2 linked regions of the Thermochromatium tepidum ATCC 43061 genome follow. The protein of the gene in region 2 interacts with the protein of the main gene of each other region in a pairwise test. Links are inferred from orthologs where the notes say so. Each region holds a gene or a part of one and is shown on either strand. Other genes may lie near its edges. The genes, in order: ftsB and E6P07_RS01990.

Region 1 (3,032 bases), 2.3 Mb from region 2 along the record:
ACTGCTCGGCGACGGCCCAACGATCCTTGAGACCGGCATAGCCGACAGCTGCGACCGGCACGCCCGCCGTGTCCGCCAGTCGCCGTGCCACCCATGCGGTATTGGCGCCGGTCTTGCGCACCCGGAGCAACCAGTGATCGCCCTCCCCGTCCGGCTCAAAGCCCAGCACCTCCGTGACCTGGAAGTCTTCGGGCGCGACACGCAGCCGACCCGAGCCGAGGGGCTCGCCATGCGCACGCGGCAGATCACTGAAGGTGGTCCAGCGGGGGAGCGCCGAGGCAGACATCCGAAGATTTAGCCGTCTGCCGTGACCAGCAGCACCACCGCCGCGGCGGCGATCCCCTCACCACGACCGGTGAAGCCCATGTGTTCCATGGTCGTTGCCTTGACATTGACGCGCTTGGGATCGCATTCGAGATCGAAGGCCAGGGTCTCGCGCATGGCCGGGATGTAAGGAGCCAGCTTGGGCTGCTGGGCGATGAGCGTCATGTCGGCATTGTGCACACGCAGGCCCAGGGTGCGCAGACTGTCGATCACCCGTCGCAGCAGGATCCGGCTGTCGATGTCGGCATAGGCGGCATCCGTGTCGGGAAAATGACGTCCGATGTCGCCCAATCCGGCGGCGCCCAGCAGGGCATCGCACAGGGCATGGATCAAGACATCGCCGTCGGAATGGGCGAGCATCCCCTGATCGTGCGGGATCTCGACCCCGCCGAGCACCAGCCGACGACCCGGCGTGAAACGATGGGCATCAAAGCCCTGACCGATCAGCATTTGGGGGGTCTCCAGTTTCCGGCTTCCAGCCTCTAGCGTCCGGTCGTTGGGATGAGCCCGGACGCTGGTGGCTGGACGCTGGCCGTTTCAAGAAATCCGTCCCTGGCGTTGCAGATAGAAGTGCGCGAGCGGCAGATCCTCAGCCCGCGTGATCTTGATGTTGTCGGCATGGCCCTCGATCAGGCGCGGCGCCAGCCCCAGACGCTCGATGGCCGAGGCGTCATCCGTGACCAGATCGCCAGCCTCCAGCGCCTCCTGTAGGGCGCGTCGCAGCAGACCGAGCCGGAACATCTGCGGCGTGTAGGCGTGCCACAGACTGGAGCGATCCACGGTCGTATCGATGCGCTCGCCCGCCCCGGCACGCTTCATGGTATCCCGCACCGGGATGCCGAGCAGACCGCCGACGGCATCGTCGAGCAGGCTGTCGATCAGCCGGTCGAGATCGTCCGGGCGCAGACAGGGACGCGCAGCATCATGCACCAGCACCCAGTCGTCGGCATCGGCCTGTCCCTCCAGGGACGCCAGGGCATTGAGGACCGAATGGCAGCGCTCGGCACCGCCCGGTGCGCGCCTTACCCGGGGATGACCGGCGTAGGCGGTCGCGTCCCAGTAACCATCCTCGGCACCCAGGGCCACCACCACGCCCGCGATGCGTTCGTGGCTGACGAAGAGGTCGAGCGTGTGCTCGATCACGGTACGACCGGCCAGTTCCAGATACTGCTTGGGCACGGCACTGCCCATGCGTCGTCCGACGCCTGCGGCGGGCAGGATGGCCCAGAGTCGTGTCGTCATGGTCGACCCTCCGGATTGGCGGACCTAGGTCGTTCGATGACCTGGATAAAGATCTCGCCCGGCTTGATCATGCCCAGCTCGCTGCGCGCACGCTCCTCGATCGCCTCGGAGCCTTCGCGCAGGTCGTCAACCTCGGCCTGAAGCGCGCGATTGCGCGCGCGCAGCCGCTCCAGCTCGGACTCCTCGAGGGCGATCTCGCGCTTGAGGCTGTGGAGCTCGGCGAGGCTCCCCTCGCCGACCCAGAGCCGGTACTGGAGCGCGCCCAGAAGCAGGGTCAATACCAGGATCAACCAGTACATACGCAAGCTCAGGACGTTCAGGGTCAGGGGACGCCGAACTCAAAGACCCCGACCCCAGGGCCTCAGATCCACTTGTTGAAGGCATCGCGTCCAGCATAGACGGCCTCATCGGCCAATTGGTCCTCGATACGCATCAATTGATTGTACTTGGCCACACGGTCCGAACGCGACAGCGAGCCGGTCTTGATCTGACCCGCGCCTGTAGCGACCGCGAGATCGGCGATGGTCGAGTCCTCGGTCTCGCCCGAGCGGTGCGAGATGATCGCGGTATAACCGGCCTTGTGCGCCATGGCGATGGCCTCCAGGGTCTCGGTCAGGGTGCCGATCTGGTTGACCTTGATCAGGATCGAGTTGGCGATGCCCTTGGCGATGGCCTGGCTGAAGATCCGGGTATTGGTGACGAAGATATCGTCGCCGACGATCTGCACCCTGTCGCCTAGACGCTCGGTCAGGCGCTTCCAACCGTCCCAGTCGCCTTCGGCCAGACCATCCTCGATCGAGAGGATCGGGTATTTGGCGACCCAGTCGGCCAAAAGCTCGATCAGTCCGTCTGAGCTCAGGGTGCGGCGCTCGCCCTTGAGCACATACTGTCCGTCCTTGTACAACGCGGAGGCGGCGACATCGAGACCCAGATAGATGTCGGAGCCGATCTTGAAGCCGGCGGTGTGGATGGCCTCGAGGATGGCCTCGATCGCCGCCTCGTTCGAGGCCAGATCGGGCGCAAAACCGCCCTCGTCGCCGACCGCCGTGGCCAGACCACGCCCATGCAGCACAGACTTGAGCGCGTGGAAGACCTCGGCACCATAGCGCACGGCCTCACGCAGGCTGCCGGCACCGACCGGTAGGATCAAGAACTCCTGGAAATCAATACTGTTGTCGGCATGTTCGCCACCGTTGATGATGTTCATCATCGGAACCGGCAGGCGATAAGGGCCAGTGGCGAGCGACTGATAGAGCGGCAGGGCCTTCTCCTGCGCGGCGGCATGGGCGACCGCGAGCGAGACGCCGAGCAGGGCGTTGGCACCCAGACGCGATTTGTTTTCGGTACCATCGACCTCGATCAGGCGGCGGTCGATCGCGGTCTGATCGCTGACCTCCATCCCGATCACGGCGTTGCGCAGTTCACCCTGGATATTGGCCACGGCGGTCAGCACGCCCTTACCGTTG
Region 2 (3,262 bases):
GGGACGGATCCATCAACGCGAGGCCTCTGAGTACGAACCGGGCTATCGCGAGGTCCGGGGACCTGTGGGCGAGTGGTTCTTGGCCGCCGAGCTGGAACTGACGCCGGGTGACGGCGCGGTGAGCCTGGCGCGTATCCGCGAGCTGCTCGAGCGCCGTGCCGCGACCCAGCCGGTCGGCCAGCCGAGCTGCGGCTCGGTGTTCCGCAATCCACCGGGAGATCATGCCGCGCGTTTGATCGACTCGCTCGGGCTCAAGGGTCTGCGCATCGGCGGGGCCGAGGTCTCTTCGATCCACGCCAATTTCATCATCAATCGGGGCGGGGCGACGGCGACCGACATTGCCCGCCTGATCGAACAGATACAACACACGGTCGAACGTCACACCGGCATCCGTCTGATACCAGAGGTGCGGCGTATCGCCGGAGAACAGACATGACGACTGACATGAAACGGGCACCCGAACGCTTTGGCAAGGTGGCACTCCTGATGGGTGGGCAGTCCGCCGAGCGCGAGATCTCGCTCAGGAGCGGGCGCATGGTGCATGAGTCCCTGCGGCGTCTTGGCGTTGCGGTCGAAGCGATCGACCCAGACGCGACCCTCCTGGAGCGGCTGCGCAGCGGTGGATACGATCGCGCCTTCATCATCCTGCACGGTCGCGGCGGCGAGGACGGCCAGATCCAGGGGACGCTTTCGACCCTGGGTCTGCCCTATACCGGCTCGGGCGTGCTCGGTTCGGCGCTGGGCATGGACAAATACCGCTGCAAGCTGGTCTGGCTCGGCTGTGGTCTGCCCACGGCCGACTTCGTGCTGCTGCGTGACGAGGGCGACCTGTCGTCCGCGGTCGCACTCGGCTTTCCGCTCATGATCAAGCCGGTGCACGAGGGTTCAAGCCTCGGCATGGCGCGCGTCGACTCGGTCGCGGACCTGGAGCGCGCCTGGCGCGCTGCCGCGGCGTTCGATCCCCTGGTGCTCGCCGAGCGCTGGATCCAGGGCCCGGAGTTCACCTGTGCCATCCTCGGGCGCGAGGCACTCCCGCTGATCCGGCTGGAGACGCCGCACGTCTTTTACGACTATGAGGCCAAGTACAGCGCCGACACCACCCGCTATCACTGCCCGAGCGGACTGGATGCCGAGGTCGAGGGGCGGCTGCGCGCACTAGCGCTGCGGGCGTTCGAGGTGGTGGGGGCCAGCGGCTGGGGCCGGGTCGATCTGATGCTCGACGCATCGGGTCAGCCCTTCCTGCTGGAGATCAACACGGTTCCAGGCATGACCGACCACAGTCTGGTCCCCATGGCGGCGCGTGCGGCCGGAATTGACTTCGATGATCTGGTTTGGCGCATTCTCGAGACGAGTCTCTAAAACGTGAACACAGTATCCGATAAGGCTGAAACCCGCCAGACGGCCCATCCGACATGGATGGGGACGCGCGTGCGTGCCCTGCTCGGGGGGCTGATCCTGCTTGCGTGCGGCGCGGTCGGCTGGCTGTTTTTGCTGTGGGAACCGACACTGCTGCCGATTCGGCTGATTCAGATCGAGGGCGAGGTGCATCATCATTCATCCCAGCAGCTCCAAGAACGACTGACCGAACGACTGCGGGGTGGTATCCTGACCGCCGATCTGGTCGAGCTCAAGCAGGCCGCCGAGGAGCTGCCCTGGGTCGGACAGGCGACCTTGCGCCGGGTCTGGCCGGATACCCTGAGGGTACAGGTCCAGGAATACCGGCCCATCGCGCGCTGGAGTCTCGATGGCCTGGTGACGGCCGACGGCATCGTCTTCCGCCCCCATGACGACACCCTTCCGTCCAATCTGCCCCTGCTTGAAGGCGACGACAAGCGCGCGCCCGAGGTCACCGCTCGCTATCAGCGGTGGCAGGCCGCGTTCGATCGCATCCATCAGAAGATCGAGTACCTGTCGGTTGACCCGCGTGGCGACTGGCGCCTGAGGCTCTCCACTGGGACCGAGTTGCGTCTGGGGACCGCACAGGTAGAGGAACGGCTTGCGCGCTATCTGGCGAGCGCCGCCCAGCTGGAAGCGGCAGGTCGGCCTCTCAAGGTCGATCTGCGTTACAGCAATGGTTTTGCGGTGACATGGGCACCGAACGCGGACACCGGGGTTCGAGCGTCTCCCGAGCGCGTAGCAGCGCGCGCAGGCAATCGAGGGTAAATCTGGATGGCGCGACGTAACGACAAGAGTCTGCTGGTGGGTCTGGATATTGGAACCTCGAAGATCGCCTGTCTGGTCGGCGAGCTCAAGGACGACGACCAGATCGAGATCATTGGTCTTGGTACCCACCCCTCGCGCGGACTCAAGAAGGGTGTGGTGGTGGACATCGAGTCTACCGTGCAGGCGATCCAGCGCGCGGTCGAGCTGGCCGAGCTGATGGCCGATTGCGAGATCCACTCGGTCCATGTTGGAATCGCCGGCAGCCATATTCGCAGTCTCAATTCGCACGGCATCACCGCGATCAAGGAACACGAGGTCAATCAGGCCGATGTTGATCGCGTCATCGAGGCCGCGCGCGCCGTGGCCATCCCGACCGATCAGAAGATCCTGCACATCCTGCCACAGGAGTTCATCATCGACGACCAGGAGGGTATCCGCGAGCCGATCGGGATGTGCGGCGTGCGTCTAGAGGCCCGAGTGCACATGGTCACGGGTGCGGCCAGTGCGGCCCAGAATATCGTCAAGTGCGTCCGTCGCTGCGGGCTGGAGGTCGATGATCTGGTCTTGGCCCAGCTCAGTGCGAGCTACGCGGTGCTTAGCGAGGACGAGAAAGAGCTGGGCGTCTGTGTGGTCGACATCGGCGGTGGAACCACGGATCTGGCGGTCTTCACCGATGGCGCCATCCGACACACGGCCGTTATTCCGATCGCCGGCAATCAGGTCACCAACGACATCGCCGTGGCCCTGCGCACCCCGACCCAGCATGCCGAGCAGATCAAGATCCAGCATGCTTATGCACTGACCCAGCTCGAAACCAATGGGGATAGCATCGAAGTCCCCAGCATCGGTAACCGCCCGCCACGGCGGCTCTCGCGCCAGACCCTGGCCGAGGTCGTCGAGCCGCGCTACGAAGAGTTGTTGACCCTGTTGCACAACGAGTTGCGACGTAGCGGCTTCGAGGATGTGATCGCCGGAGGTGTGGTGCTGACCGGGGGCAGCGCCAAGATGCGCGGTCTGATCGAGCTGGCCGAGGAGGTGTTACACATGCCGGTGCGTCTGGGGGTGCCCAATCGTGTGCTTGGCCCGTCGGAGGTCGTCG

The links.
Region 1: the proteins of E6P07_RS01990 (region 2) and ftsB interact in binary tests that used the Escherichia coli proteins (3 or more experiments, as listed by UniProt). The link is inferred for Thermochromatium tepidum ATCC 43061 from one-to-one orthologs.

Annotation. Positions count from the first base shown.
Region 1 is NZ_CP039268.1:2,671,192-2,674,223, forward strand. The notes cover bases 215-2,926. They hold ftsB (cell division protein FtsB), read right to left. Parts: upstream 1,866-2,926; coding sequence 1,563-1,865; downstream 215-1,562. Other genes in these bases: truD (tRNA pseudouridine(13) synthase TruD), read right to left, coding at 215-286; ispF (2-C-methyl-D-erythritol 2,4-cyclodiphosphate synthase), read right to left, coding at 295-774; ispD (2-C-methyl-D-erythritol 4-phosphate cytidylyltransferase), read right to left, coding at 862-1,566; eno (phosphopyruvate hydratase), read right to left, coding at 1,928-2,926. Also shown: more of truD, read right to left, coding at 1-214; more of eno, read right to left, coding at 2,927-3,032. UniProt on the Escherichia coli protein: Essential cell division protein. May link together the upstream cell division proteins, which are predominantly cytoplasmic, with the downstream cell division proteins, which are predominantly periplasmic.
Region 2 is NZ_CP039268.1:415,217-418,478, forward strand. What follows is about bases 321-3,262. They hold E6P07_RS01990 (cell division protein FtsQ/DivIB), read left to right. Parts: upstream 321-1,362; coding sequence 1,363-2,163; downstream 2,164-3,262. Other genes in these bases: murB (UDP-N-acetylmuramate dehydrogenase), read left to right, coding at 321-436; E6P07_RS01985 (D-alanine--D-alanine ligase), read left to right, coding at 433-1,359; ftsA (cell division protein FtsA), read left to right, coding at 2,170-3,262. Outside these bases: more of murB, read left to right, coding at 1-320. UniProt on the Escherichia coli protein: Essential cell division protein. May link together the upstream cell division proteins, which are predominantly cytoplasmic, with the downstream cell division proteins, which are predominantly periplasmic. May control correct divisome assembly.